3 regions of the Streptomyces sp. NPDC088810 genome follow, and region 1 is predicted to be linked to each of the others. Evidence: riboswitches for the same ligand, from Rfam matches in the RefSeq annotation. Region 1 holds a riboswitch; each other region holds the start of a gene.

Region 1 (4,438 bases):
GCCGAGGTCATGATCGGCTCCGTCCTCACCCGCTTCCCCGGCATCCGGCTGGCCGTGCCCCCCGAGGAGGTCGAGTTCCAGCGCCGGGGCCTGATCCGCGGACCGAGGACCCTGCCCGTGACGTGGTGAGGCGGTTCGTGGCAAGGTACGCGTGAACCAAGGGGGGAACATGATCTTTCTACTGCTCGGCTTCCTGGCCCTCGCCGTCGGCGGATGCGTCTGCGTGGTCTGGGCGGAACGCGGCGGCCCACGCTGGGTCCGCGTCGTCGCGTTCATCACCCGCACGGCGGGCGAGCTGCTGAGCAGCGGGCAGAAGAGCCGAGGCCGCGGGTCGAACACCGCCGACGACGGCGACTAGAGCCGACCCCGCCACAATCCCGGCAGGCCATCCCGACAGGTCACCCGATTGGATCTGCGACACTGGTACAGCCATGCCTAAGCCCGGAGAACTCACATTCGTCGCGCCGCGCGGAGCCAAGAAGCCGCCGCGGCATCTCGCCGACCTCACGCCCGCCGAGCGCAAGGACGCGGTGGCCGGGATCGGTGAGAAGCCGTTCCGTGCCAAGCAGCTCTCGCAGCACTACTTCGCGCGGTACGCGCACGACCCGGAGCAGTGGACCGACATCCCCGCCGGTTCGCGTGCCAAGCTCCAGGAAGCGCTGTTCCCGGAGCTGATGACGGTCGTCCGGCATCTGTCCACCGACGAGGGGACCACGCGCAAGACGCTGTGGCGGCTGTTCGACGGGACGCTGGTCGAGTCCGTGCTGATGCGGTACCCGGACCGGGTCACCATGTGCATCAGCTCGCAGGCGGGGTGCGGGATGAACTGCCCGTTCTGCGCGACCGGGCAGGCGGGTCTGGACCGGAACCTGTCCACCGCCGAGATCGTTCACCAGATCGTCGACGGGATGCGGGCGCTGCGGGACGGGGAAGTGCCCGGCGGTCCCGCGCGGCTGTCGAACATCGTCTTCATGGGCATGGGCGAGCCGCTCGCCAACTACAAGCGGGTCGTCGGTGCGATTCGCGCGCTCACCGATCCCGCTCCGGACGGGCTGGGGCTGTCGCAGCGCGGGATCACGGTGTCCACGGTCGGGCTCGTGCCGGCCATCCACCGGTTCGCCGACGAGGGCTTCAAGTGCCGGCTGGCGATCTCCCTGCACGCCCCCGACGACGAGCTGCGCGACACCCTCGTCCCCGTGAACACGCGGTGGAAGGTGCGCGAGGTGCTGGACGCCGGGTTCGAGTACGTCGAGAAGAGCGGGCGCCGGCTGTCCATCGAGTACGCCCTCATCCGGGACATCAACGACCAGGCGTGGCGCGGTGACCGGCTCGGGCGGCTGCTCAAGGGCAGGCCCGTGCACGTCAATCTCATTCCGCTCAACCCGACGCCGGGGTCCAAGTGGACCGCCTCCCGGCCGGAGGACGAGAAGGCGTTCGTGGAGGCCATCGCGGCCCATGGTGTGCCCGTCACCATCCGGGACACCCGTGGTCAGGAGATCGACGGAGCCTGTGGTCAGCTCGCGGCCACCGAGCGGTAATCTGGCCACGTCCTACAATCTCAGTCCACATATCTTCATATTCCGACAGGGGAGCGCCACAGCGCTGAGAGTGCGGCGGACAGGGCCGCAGACCCTCTGAACCTCGCCCAGGTCATTCTGGGTAGGAAGTTCGGTCATCACTCAAGCTGTTGCGCCCTGCCCGGGCCTCCCTCGCGGAGCCCGGGCAGGGCCGCGTCTCTTCCTGGCCAACCCCAGGAGGACATCCAGTGCACAACAAGACCCTCGTGGCCGTGGCGGTCGGGCTCGGCCTGATCACGCTGTCCGCGTGCGGCTCGACGGACACCGAGAGCGGCACCGACTCCAAGACCGTCACCCTGGTCAGCCACAACTCGTGGTCCGTCTCGAAGAACGTCCTCAAGGACTTCGAGAAGCAGTCCGGGTACAAGGTCAGGGTCCTCGAGGACGGCGACGCCGGGCAGGCCGTCAACAAGGCGATCCTGACCAAGGACAACCCGCAGGGCGACGTCTTCTTCGGTGTCGACAACACCCTGCTCTCCCGCGCCCTCGACAACGGTCTCTTCCAGCCGTACACCGCCAAGGGCCTGGACAAGGTCGGCGCCGCCTACCAGCTCGACAAGGACAAGCACCGGGTCACGCCCGTCGACCACGGCGACATCTGTGTCAACTACGACAAGGCGTACTTCAGCGAGCACAAGCTGACTCCGCCGCAGTCCTTCGCCGACCTGGCCAAGCCGCAGTACAGGAACCTCCTCGTCACGGAGAACGCCGCCACCTCCTCGCCCGGCCTCGGCTTCCTGCTCGGCAGCGCCGCGCAGTTCGGCGACCAGGGCTGGCAGGACTACTGGAAGAAGCTCAAGGCCAACGGCGTGAAGGTCGTCGACGGCTGGGACCAGGCCTACTACCAGGAGTTCTCGGGATCGTCGCAGGGGAAGAAGGCCGGCGGCGACCGGCCGCTCGTCGTGTCGTACGCCTCCTCGCCGCCCGCCGAGGTGATCTACGCCAAGAAGCGGCCCGACACCGCCCCGACCGGCGTGGCGACCGGCACCTGCTTCCGGCAGATCGAGTTCGCCGGGCTGCTGAGCAACGCGAAGAACCCCAAGGGCGCCAAGGCCTTCATCGACTTCCTGGTCTCCAAGGAGTTCCAGGAGGACATGCCGCTGAACATGTTCGTCTACCCGGTGCTGCAGGGCGCCAAGGTCCCCGCCGAGTTCACCGAGTACGGGCCGGCCGCCAAGGACCCCGAGACCATGGCTCCCGGCACGATCGCCGCCAACCGTGATCAGTGGGTCAAGTCGTGGACCTCGCTCGTACTGAAGTAGCGACCCGCAGGCGTCGCAGGGGGAACGCGGCGCGGCTCGGCCTCATGGCCCTGCCCGTCGCGTTCTTCGCCCTGTTCTTCGCCTGGCCCGTCGCCGCGATCGTGGCGCGCGGCCTGAAGGCCGACGGCACCTGGCGGTTCGGGCGGATCGCGGACGTCGTCACCCAGCCGGACATCCGGCACGTGCTGTGGTTCACCACCTGGCAGGCGCTCGCCTCCACCGCGCTCACCCTGCTGCTGGCACTGCCCGCCGCCTACGTCCTCGCCCGCCTGGACTTCCCCGGCAAGCAGCTGCTGCGGGCCGTCGTCACCGTCCCGTTCGTGTTGCCGACCGTCGTCGCCGGCAGCGCCTTCCTGGCGCTGGTCGGCCGCCACGGTCTGCTCGACCAGCTGTGGGGGGTACGGCTGGACACCACGGTCTGGGCGATCCTGCTGGCCCACGTCTTCTTCAACTACGCGGTCGTCGTCCGCACGGTCGGCGGGCTGTGGGCCCAGCTCGACCCCCGGCAGGAGGAGGCCGCCCGGATGCTGGGCGCCTCCCCGCTGACGGCCTGGCGGAAGGTCACCCTGCCCGCGCTCGCGCCCGCCGTGGCCGCCGCCGCCCTGATGGTCTTCCTGTTCACCTTCACCTCCTTCGGCGTGGTGCAAATCCTCGGCGGCCCCACCTTCTCCACCGTTGAAGTGGAGATCTACCGGCAGACGTCCGACGTCTTCGACCTGTCCACGGCCGCCGTCCTCACCCTGGTCCAGTTCGCGGCCGTCGGCGCGATCCTCGCCGTGCACGCCTGGACGGTACGGCGCCGGGAGACCGCCCTCCGGCTCGTGGACCCCGGCACGACCGTCCGGCGCCCGCGCGGCGCCGGCCAGTGGGCGCTGCTCGCCGGCGTCCTCGCCACCATCGCCCTGCTGCTGGTCCTGCCGCTCGCCGTCCTCGTCCGCCGCTCCCTCGACGCGCCCGGCCTCGGCTACTACCGGGCGCTGACCGAAGCCGGCGGCGGTACGTTCCTGGTGGCGCCCGTGCACGCGGTGTGGACCTCGCTGGAGTACGCCGTCGCCGCCACCGCCATCGCCGTGGTGATCGGAGCTCTCGCCGCCGCCGCGCTGGCCCGCCGGGACGCCGGCCGGCTGGTGCGGGGCTTCGACGCGCTGCTGATGCTGCCGCTCGGGGTGTCCGCCGTGACCGTCGGCTTCGGCTTCCTCATCGCGCTCGACAAGCCGCCGCTGGACCTGCGTCAGTCCTGGATCCTGGTGCCGCTCGCGCAGGCGCTGGTGGGCGCCCCCTTCGTCGTACGGACCATGCTGCCGGTGCTGCGCGCGGTGGACGTACGGCTCCGGGAGGCGGCGGCCGTGCTGGGGGCCTCGCCCTGGCGGGTGTGGCGGGAGGTCGACCTGCCGCTGGTGCGGCGGGCGCTGCTGGTCGCGGCCGGGTTCGCGTTCGCCGTGTCGCTGGGCGAGTTCGGGGCGACCGTGTTCATCGCCCGCCCCGACAACCCCACGCTCCCGGTCGCCGTGGCCCGGCTGCTGAGCCGCCCCGGTGACCTCAACTACGGCCAGGCGATGGCCCTTTCGACGATTCTGATGGTGGTGTGCGCCGTCGCGC
Region 2 (4,438 bases), on a different contig from region 1:
GGTCGGCCGTCCGTGCGGGGAGGGGGATGTGCACATCGCCCCCACCGATACCGAGGTGCTGGGTGAGGTGCTGATCCGTCTTCAGGTCGGCGGCGACCAGGCCCTCTTCCGCTCGTCGACGCCACCGCTCGTGGCCTTCCTCGACCGCACGGACAAGCTCGTCCCGCTCGGCCAGGAGGGTGCTCTGGCCGACTTCGACGCTCATCTCGACGAGGCCCTGGACCGCATCCTGGCCGAGGAGCAGAGCGCCGGCTGAAGCGTTACGGCACGGGCGGCGGGCGCTTGGCGGTGCCGCACGGAACCGTGCAGGAACGCTTCTGCAGCGGGCTCGCCCGGCGGCACTGCGGGGAGCCCGCCACGTGCCGTACGCCGTTTCCGGGCCTCCGTGCTCACCGCTTCCGGCGTCGGCCCCGGCCGCCGCGTGCCGGCGCGGGCTGCGCCCCGGCGGCTGCCGCGACGGGCGGGGCGGACCGGTCGGCCGACACGACGAGGGCGGCCAGCGCGGTGGTGACCGGGACCGAGGCGACCAGCCCGATCGAGCCCACCAGCGTGCGCACGATCTCCTCCGCCACCAGCTCACTGTTGGCCACGGTCCCGACGCTGCTCTGCGCGATCGAGAACAGCAGCAGCAACGGCAGGGCCGCACCGGCGTAGGCGAGGACGAGGGTGTTGACCACGGACGCGATGTGGTCGCGGCCGATCCGGATGCCCGCCCGGTACAGGCCGCGCCAGCCCATCGACGGGTTGGCCTCGTGCAGCTCCCAGACGGCCGAGGTCTGTGTCACCGTCACGTCGTCCAGGACGCCGAGCGAACCGATGATGACACCGGCCAGCAGCAGACCGCTCATGTCGATCGACGGATACAGGCCGTGGATCAAACCGGTGTTGTCGTCCGTGTTGCCGGTCAGCGCCGCCCAGCCGATGAAGAGCGAGCCGAGCACGCCGATCAGCGAGAGCGAGATCAGCGTGCCGAGCACGGCCACCGACGTACGCGCCGACAGGCCGTGGCACAGGTACAGGGCGATCAGCATGATGGCGCTGGCCCCCACCACGGCCACCACCAGCGGGTTCGCCCCCTCCAGGATCGCCGGCAGGATGAACAGCGTCAGCACCAGGAAGCTCATGGCCAGGGCGACCAGGGCCATGACACCGCGCAGCCGGCCCACCACGACGACGGCCACTGCGAAGATGCCCGCGAGCAGCGCCATGGGGAACTTGCGGTCCACATCGGTCACCGAGTACTGCAGCTCCCTGGGAGCCGAGGGCTCGTAGGCGACCACGACCTTCTCGCCCTGATGCAGCTGCCGTGTCTGGTCCGGCTGCACGATCTCGGTGAACGTACGGCCCTTGTCCTTGCCGGTGTCGACTTGGACGGTCGCCTTCTTGCAGGTGCCGCCGGCCTGTTGCTGCGCGGACGTGCCCTCGGCGGTGGACGTGTCGCCGGTCGGGGTGCCACCGGAGGCGTTCACCGACTTGCAGCTCACCTCGAGGACCCGGGTGACCGTGGCCTGCTGGGTCTGCCGGTCGAAACCGACACCCGTGCGCTTGTGGGACGGGGCCGCTCCGGGCCAGAGCACCACGAGACCGACCAGGACCGCCGCCGTGAAGGGGACCAGGATCGCCGCGATGACCTTGCGCAGATGCTGGGACACGGGGGCGGCGGGTCCGTGGCTGTGACTGTGGCCGTGCGCGTGACCGTGCCCAGGGGCGTCATCACGGCTGCCCTCCCGGGCTCCGTGACTGCCGGCGAGGCCCTGGCCCGAGCCGTCCCGGTGGTGCGGCTCGGGCGGCTGATTGGGGTACTGCTCCATCCTGGTCACCGCCCGATCATCGCAAGAACGGTGGGGGCCCACTGTTCACCGCGCCACACATGACGCTAGCGTGGAGCCACCTTTGCACACGCGGGAGCTCGGAGCACCGGGCTGAGAGGGCGCTGACCTCCGTACACGCGATGTTTCACGTGGAACAACCGATGTTCCACAGGAAGCCTCGGCAGACGGACACCGCTGCGTCGACCGCCGAACCTGTTACCGGGTAATGCCGGCGTAGGGAGTAGGTCTCATGACCAACAAGGACGCACGCACGCCTGCCTCCGTTCAGGACGAGAAGTCGCAGGAGGCCGGGAAGCCCATCGGCTGGCACAAGGCGTACGTCGAGGGCTCGCGCCCCGACCTGCGCGTGCCGGTCCGTCAGGTGCATCTCACCAACGGGCAGTCGGTCACGCTGTACGACACCTCGGGGCCGTACACCGATCCGCTCGTCGACACGGACGTCCGCCGGGGCCTGCCGCCGCTGCGGGAGAACTGGATCATCGGCCGCGGAGACACCGAGGAGTACGCGGGCCGTCCGGTCCGTCCCGAGGACGACGGGATCAAGCACACCTCACCGCGTGGCGGGCTGCGCAACCTGGACGCGGTCTTCCCGGGACGTCCGCGCCAGCCGCGCCGGGGCCGCGACGGCCAGGCGGTGACACAGCTCGCGTACGCGCGCCGGGGCGAGATCACGCCCGAGATGGAGTACGTGGCCATCCGGGAGAACGTCTCGCCCGAGGTGGTCCGCGAAGAGATCGCGGCGGGCCGGGCGGTGCTGCCGGCCAACGTCAACCACCCGGAGATCGAGCCGATGATCATCGGCAAGCGGTTCCTGGTGAAGGTGAACGCCAACATCGGCAACTCCGCGGTGACGTCCTCCATCGAGGAGGAGGTCGAGAAGATGACCTGGGCGACCCGGTGGGGCGCCGACACGGTCATGGACCTGTCCACCGGCCGCAACATCCACACCACCCGCGAGTGGGTCCTGCGCAACTCCCCCGTCCCCATCGGCACGGTGCCGCTCTACCAGGCCCTGGAGAAGGTCGACGGCAGGGCCGAGGAACTGACCTGGGAGATCTACAAGGACACCGTCATCGAGCAGGCCGAGCAAGGCGTGGACTACATGACCGTCCACGCGGGTGTCCGGCTGGCTTACGTCCCGCTCACCGCCAACCGCAAGACCGGCATCGTCTCGCGCGGCGGCTCGATCATGGCCGCGTGGTGCCTGGCGCACCACAAGGAATCGTTCCTGTACGAGAACTTCGAGGAGCTGTGCGAAATCCTCGCCGCCTACGACGTCACGTACTCGCTGGGCGACGGCCTGCGGCCGGGGTCGATCGCGGACGCCAACGACGAGGCGCAGTTCGCGGAGTTGCGGACGCTCGGGGAACTCAACCGGATCGCCAAGCGTTTCCATGTACAGACGATGATCGAGGGCCCGGGACACGTCCCGATGCACAAGATCAAGGAGAACATCGACCTTCAGCAGGAGATCTGCGATGAAGCTCCGTTCTATACGCTCGGTCCGCTGACCACGGACGTCGCGCCGGCGTACGACCACATCACCTCTGGCATCGGTGCCGCGATGATCGCCTGGTGGGGCACGGCAATGCTCTGCTACGTCACGCCCAAGGAGCACCTGGGCCTGCCCAACCGGGACGACGTCAAGACCGGCGTCATCACCTACAAGATCGCCGCACACGCGGCGGATCTCGCCAAGGGGCACGCCGGTGCGCAGGAGTGGGACGACGCACTGTCCGACGCCCGCTTCGAGTTCCGGTGGGAGGACCAGTTCAACCTCGCCCTGGACCCGGACACGGCACGGGAGTTCCACGACGAGACCCTGCCGGCCGAGCCCGCCAAGACGGCCCACTTCTGCTCCATGTGCGGGCCGAAGTTCTGCAGCATGAAGATCTCGCAGGACATCCGCCGTGAGCACGGGGGCAGTCGGGCCGAGATCGAGGAGGGCATGGCCCAGAAGTCGAAGGAGTTCGCCGAGGCGGGGAACCGCGTGTACCTGCCGATCGCGGACTGAGCGGCAGGCCCCAGGGGTCTGCGTCTCCGAGCCGCCGTAAGGCAGCGCGCGAGGCGCGGACTCCGCGGGGCGCCGGTTCCCCCTCGGCTCGGGGGCCGGGTCACTCGGGCTGGTGTTCGGGGCCGCCGAAGTCCGGGCTCGTGTAGTCGGGGCTGGTGAAGCTGGGGCGGCCGGAGCCGGTGCCGTCGTCGGGGCTGCTGAAGCCGGGGCGGTCGTAACCCAGGCGCGGTATGCGGCCGGTCGGTGCGGGCGGGGCCGGGTGGGACACGGTGGTCGTGCCGGGCTCGGCGAGCGCCTCCCGGAGGAAGGGCAGGATGCCGCGCTCCAGCAGGGCGTCCCGCCACGCCTCCCGGGCCCTGGCCAGCTCCTCGTGGGCCGCGTCCCGGGCGTGCTCGTCAGCCGGGGTGCTGTTGCGCAGGGCGGTGAGCAGCAGTCCGACGGCGGCGACGAGGATCGCCGCCGCGGTGATGGCGCCGAACACCCAGCCGGTGGTGAGCAGGGTGCGGGCGAGGGTGTGCCCGGGGTCCAGCATCTTCAGGATGTAGCCGACGAGCAGGAAGATCACCGCGGCGGTTCCGGAGAGGACGGGAGC
Region 3 (4,438 bases), on a different contig from region 1:
CTCCAGGATGTCCAGCGCGGCCCGCGGCTGCACCGCGCCCCGCTCGCGCAGCACGTCCCGCAGGGTGCAGCCGGCGATGTACTCCATCGCCAGGTAGACGTACGACCCGTCGGTCCCCTGGTCGAAGACCTGCACCACGTTGGGGTGGTCGAGCCGGGCGACGGACTTCGCCTCCCGGATGAACCGCTCGACGAACGTCCCGTCGGCCGCGAGTGTCGGGTGCATCACCTTCAACGCGAGCACGCGGTCCAGGCGGGTGTCCAGGGCCCGGTACACCGTGGCCATCCCGCCGGCCGCGACGCGCGCGTCGACGCGGTACCGGCCGTCGAGCAACTGCCCGACGAGGGGGTCCTGAAGGGTCGTATCCACGCGAGGGAGTCTACGAGGGAGCACCGACGGTTCCCGCGCGGAGACCGCTTTCCCACCGGCACTGCAGCCGACCTGTGACGGTCAGAACGCGGGACGCTCGGGGTCCAGGACGGCCAGGCCCTCCGCAGGAGACGACGCCGCAGCGAGATACCTCCGGGGAATCCGCCCGGCCAGCCGAGCCAGCCGCCCCCCTTCCACCGCGTGCTTCATCGCCGCAGCCATGACCTCCGGCTCCTGGGCCCGCGTCACCGCAGAGGCCAGCATCACCCCCGCACACCCCAGCTCCATCGCCAACGCCACGTCGGACGCCGTACCGGCCCCCGCATCCAGAATCACCGGCACGCGCGCGTGCTCCACGATCAGCTGGAAGTTGTGCGGGTTACGGATACCGAGGCCGGACCCGATCGGCGAGCCGAGCGGCATGACCGCCGCGCACCCCACGTCCTCCAGCTTCCGCGCGAGCACGGGGTCGTCGTTCGTGTACGGCAGCACCGTGAACCCGTCGTCGACCAGTGTCTCCGCCGCCTCCAGCAGCTCCACCGGATCCGGCAGCAGCGTCCGCTCGTCGGCGATGACCTCCAGCTTCACCAGGTCCGTACCGAGTGCCTCCCGGGCCAGCCGGGCGGTCAGCACGGCCTCACCGGCGGTGAAGCAGCCCGCCGTGTTCGGCAGTACCCGGATGCCGAGCTTCTCCAGCACCGACAGCACCGAGCCGTGCACGGAGGGGTCCACCCGGCGCATCGCGACCGTGGTCAGCTCCGTGCCGGAGGCGACCAGCGCCCGCTCCAGCACCTCGAGACTGGGCGCCCCGCCCGTGCCCATGATCAGCCGGGAGGACAGGGCCAGGTCACCGAGGACGAGGGAATCGTCGGCCATGGCTCAGCCCCCCTGCACGGCGGTGAGGACCTCGACCCGGTCGCCGTCGGCGAGGGCGGTGGCCGCCCACTGCGCGCGCGGGACGACGGTCTCGTTGACGGCGGCGGCCACCCCGCGCGGCGCCGCGGTGAGGGTCCGGACGAGGGCGTCGAGAGCGGTGCCCGGGGCGATCTCCCGGCGCTCCCCGTTGACGGAAATCAGGACCGGGCTGTTCATGCGGTCTGCTCCAGCTTCTCCGTGAGCGCGGTGCCGAAGCGCTGCGGGGCGAACGGACGGGCTTCCTCCGGCAGTTCACCGGCGACCAGGGTGTGCGCCAGCACGTCCCCGGTGACCGGCGTGAGCAGCACCCCGTTGCGGTGGTGCCCGGTGGCCAGCAGCAGCCCGGCCAGCCCGGAGGGGCCGAGCAGCGGCGCGTTGTCGGGGGAGCCGGGGCGCAGTCCGGCCCGGGTCTCGGTGAGCGGCAGTTCGGTGATGCCGGGCACCAGCTCATGGGCGTCGCGCAGCAGCTCGTACACGCCCCCGGCCGTGACCGTGGTGTCCCAGCCCAGCTCCTCGCTGGTGGCGCCGACGACCAGTTCGCCGTTCTCCCGGGGCACCAGGTAGACGTGGCTGCCGCGCACCACGGCCCGGACGGTCCGGCTCAGGAACGGCGCGTACCGGCGCGGCACGGTCAGCCGCAGCACCTGCCCCTTGACCGGCCGCACCGGCGGCAGCAGCTCGTCCGGCACGCCGGCGAGCCGCCCGCTCAGGCTGCCCGCCGCGAGCACCACCTGGTCCGCGCGCAGTGCGCTGCCGTCCGCCGTGGTGACCCCGGCGGCCCGGTCCCGCACCACGTCCAGCCGCTCCGCCCATGCGCGGTGGAACACCACACCGGCCCGCTCGCACGCGGCCGCCAGGGCCGCCGCCAGCCGGCGCGGGTCGATCTGGTGGTCGGCGTCCACCCGCAGCCCGCCGCGCACCCCCGGCGCCAGCATCGGTTCCAGACGCCGGCAGTCCCGCCCGGACAGCCACTCCGAAGCGAGCCCCGAGCGCTGCTGGAGTTCGTGCAGTTCCCGCAGGTGGGCGCGGTCGTCGGCGTCCAGCGCGACGGCGAGGGTGCCGCAGCGGCGGTAACCGAGGTCGTGGCCCGTCAGTTCGGTCAGCTCGGCCGCGAAGCCGGGGTAGCGGCGGGCCGATTCCAGGTTCAGGGCGAGCAGGGTCTCCTCGCCGTAGTGCAGTTCGGTGACCGCGGCCAGCATGCCGGCCGCGACCTGCGCGGCCCCGCCGCCGGGCTCGGGGTCCACCACGGCCGTGGCGAGCCCGCGCTGCGCCGCGCGCCAGGCCGTGACCAGGCCGATGATTCCGCCCCCGATGACGAGGACGTCGGACGTACGTGACGACATGGGCGTCCAGCCCCTCCCTTCGCCGGCATGACCCGGATCAGGTTCGTACGGTCGGAGGCCGCCAGCCTCCCTCTCAGCCCGGTGCGTCCGGGCTCCCGCGAGTGCTTGTACGGTGGCCACCCTAGCCCGCAGCCCTCCTCACCCGTAAGGGAGCCCCGTTCCATGGCCCGGTCGCTCGACGGACTGGTCCTCGCCCCCGTGGCGGACCAAGATCCAGGTCAGGTGGGTACCCGAACCCGGTTCACGTACCACGAGGAGGACGGCGGGATCTGGGCCGACTACGCGGGCGGCGACGTCGTACGCGGCCATCTGGTGGGCACCCGTGAGGGGGACCGGCTGGACTTCCGGTACGTGCAGCTGAGGACCGACGGGACGACCGCCTCCGGGCACTGCGTGTCCACGGTCGTCGAGCTGCCGGACGGGCGGGTGCGGCTGGAGGAGACCTGGGAGTGGGAGTCCCGGCCGGGCTCCGGCACGAGCGTTGTGGAACAGCTCACCGGGCAGGCCCCCTGACTGACAGATCGTCAATTGTCTATGGTGATCGGGTGAGCGAGCAGACAGCGGAAGAGGGCACGGCGGCGGGGCGGCGCGTGGTCGTCGTCGGCGCGGGCATGGCCGGGGTGCAGACCGCGGTCGCCCTGCGCGAGCAGGGCTTCCGGGGCAGTGTGACCGTCATCGGCGCCGAGCCGCACCAGCCGTACGACCGGCCGCCGCTGTCGAAGGCGGTCCTGCTCGGCAAGGCCGAGGGCTCCGCCTTCGAGGTGGACTTCGAGTCCCTCGGGGTCGAGCTGCGGCTCGGCTGCGAGGTGCTGGGCCTGCGCCCCGCCGAGCACGAGCTGGACACCGAGGCGGGCCCGGTGCCGTACGACGTCCTGGTCCTCGCCACCGGCGCCGAACCGATCCGGCTGCCCGGCGCCGAGGGCGTGCCCGGCGTGCATCTGCTGCGCACCCTGGACGACGCCGAACGGCTGCGGCCCGTCCTCGCCCGCCAGCACGACATCGTGGTCGTGGGCGCCGGCTGGATCGGCGCCGAGTTCGCCACCGCCGCCCGCGAGGCCGGCTGCGCGGTGACCGTCGTGGAGGCCGCCGAGCACCCGCTCGCCGGCGCCCTGCCCGCCGAGGTCGCCGCGCCCATGGCCGCCTGGTACGCCGACGCGGGCGCGGACCTGCGCACCCGCGCGCGCGTGGAGCGCGTCGAGCCCGGCGAGGTAGTGCTCTCCGACGGCACCCGGCTGCCCGCGGGCGCCGTCGTCGTCGGCATCGGCGCCCGCCCCGCCACCGCCTGGCTGGCCGGCTCCGGCATCGAGCTGGGCCCGCACGGCGAGGTCCTCACCGACAACCGCCTGCGCGCTTCCGTGCCGGACGTGTACGCCGTCGGGGACTGTGCCTCCTTCCCGTCGGCCCGCTACGGCGAACGGCTCCTCGTCCACCACTGGGACAACGCCCTGCAGGGCCCGCGCACGGTCGCCGCGAACATCCTCGGGGAGACCCCGGCCGTCTACGATCCGGTGCCGTACTTCTGGTCGGAGCAGTTCGGCCGGTTCGTGCAGTACGCCGGCCACCACGCCGGGGCCGACCTCCTGGTGTGGCGGGGTGACCCGGCGGGCCCGTCCTGGACGGTGTGCTGGCTGCACGAGGGCCGCCTGGTGGCCCTGCTGGCGGTGGGCCGCCCCCGGGATCTGGCCCAGGGCCGCCGGCTGATCGAGGCGGGCCGGACCATGGACCCCGCCGCCTTGTCCGACCCGGCCCGCCCTCTGAAGGACGCCACGGCTGACTGAGCGCCCGGAAGGGGCGCGGGGAACTGCGCGAGC

What was found. A riboswitch is a leader RNA that binds a small molecule or an ion and turns the genes downstream of it on or off. The one in region 1 is predicted to bind thiamine pyrophosphate.
Region 2: it holds a riboswitch for thiamine pyrophosphate, as region 1 does, so the genes downstream of both, thiC (phosphomethylpyrimidine synthase ThiC) here and ACIP4Y_RS30260 (thiamine ABC transporter substrate binding subunit) in region 1, are expected to answer to the same signal.
Region 3: it holds a riboswitch for thiamine pyrophosphate, as region 1 does, so the genes downstream of both, thiO (glycine oxidase ThiO) here and ACIP4Y_RS30260 (thiamine ABC transporter substrate binding subunit) in region 1, are expected to answer to the same signal.

Annotation. Positions count from the first base shown of each region.
Region 1 covers NZ_JBIVJQ010000011.1:190,766-195,203, forward strand. Annotated here, with positions in the region: gene ACIP4Y_RS30245 (cytochrome P450) at 1-129, shown strand, start outside; gene ACIP4Y_RS30250 (hypothetical protein) at 170-358, shown strand; gene rlmN (23S rRNA (adenine(2503)-C(2))-methyltransferase RlmN) at 432-1,538, shown strand; TPP riboswitch at 1,576-1,684, shown strand; gene ACIP4Y_RS30260 (thiamine ABC transporter substrate binding subunit) at 1,766-2,839, shown strand; gene ACIP4Y_RS30265 (ABC transporter permease) at 2,884-4,438, shown strand, end outside.
Region 2 covers NZ_JBIVJQ010000007.1:198,946-203,383, forward strand. Annotated here, with positions in the region: gene ACIP4Y_RS23225 (SsgA family sporulation/cell division regulator) at 1-256, shown strand, start outside; gene ACIP4Y_RS23230 (YibE/F family protein) at 390-1,811, opposite strand; TPP riboswitch at 1,892-2,069, shown strand; gene thiC (phosphomethylpyrimidine synthase ThiC) at 2,062-3,846, shown strand; gene ACIP4Y_RS23240 (hypothetical protein) at 3,947-4,438, opposite strand, start outside.
Region 3 covers NZ_JBIVJQ010000001.1:1,052,308-1,056,745, forward strand. Annotated here, with positions in the region: gene pknB (Stk1 family PASTA domain-containing Ser/Thr kinase) at 1-369, opposite strand, end outside; gene ACIP4Y_RS04825 (thiazole synthase) at 451-1,245, opposite strand; gene thiS (sulfur carrier protein ThiS) at 1,249-1,461, opposite strand; gene thiO (glycine oxidase ThiO) at 1,458-2,627, opposite strand; TPP riboswitch at 2,625-2,736, opposite strand; gene ACIP4Y_RS04840 (hypothetical protein) at 2,790-3,140, shown strand; gene ACIP4Y_RS04845 (NAD(P)/FAD-dependent oxidoreductase) at 3,173-4,405, shown strand.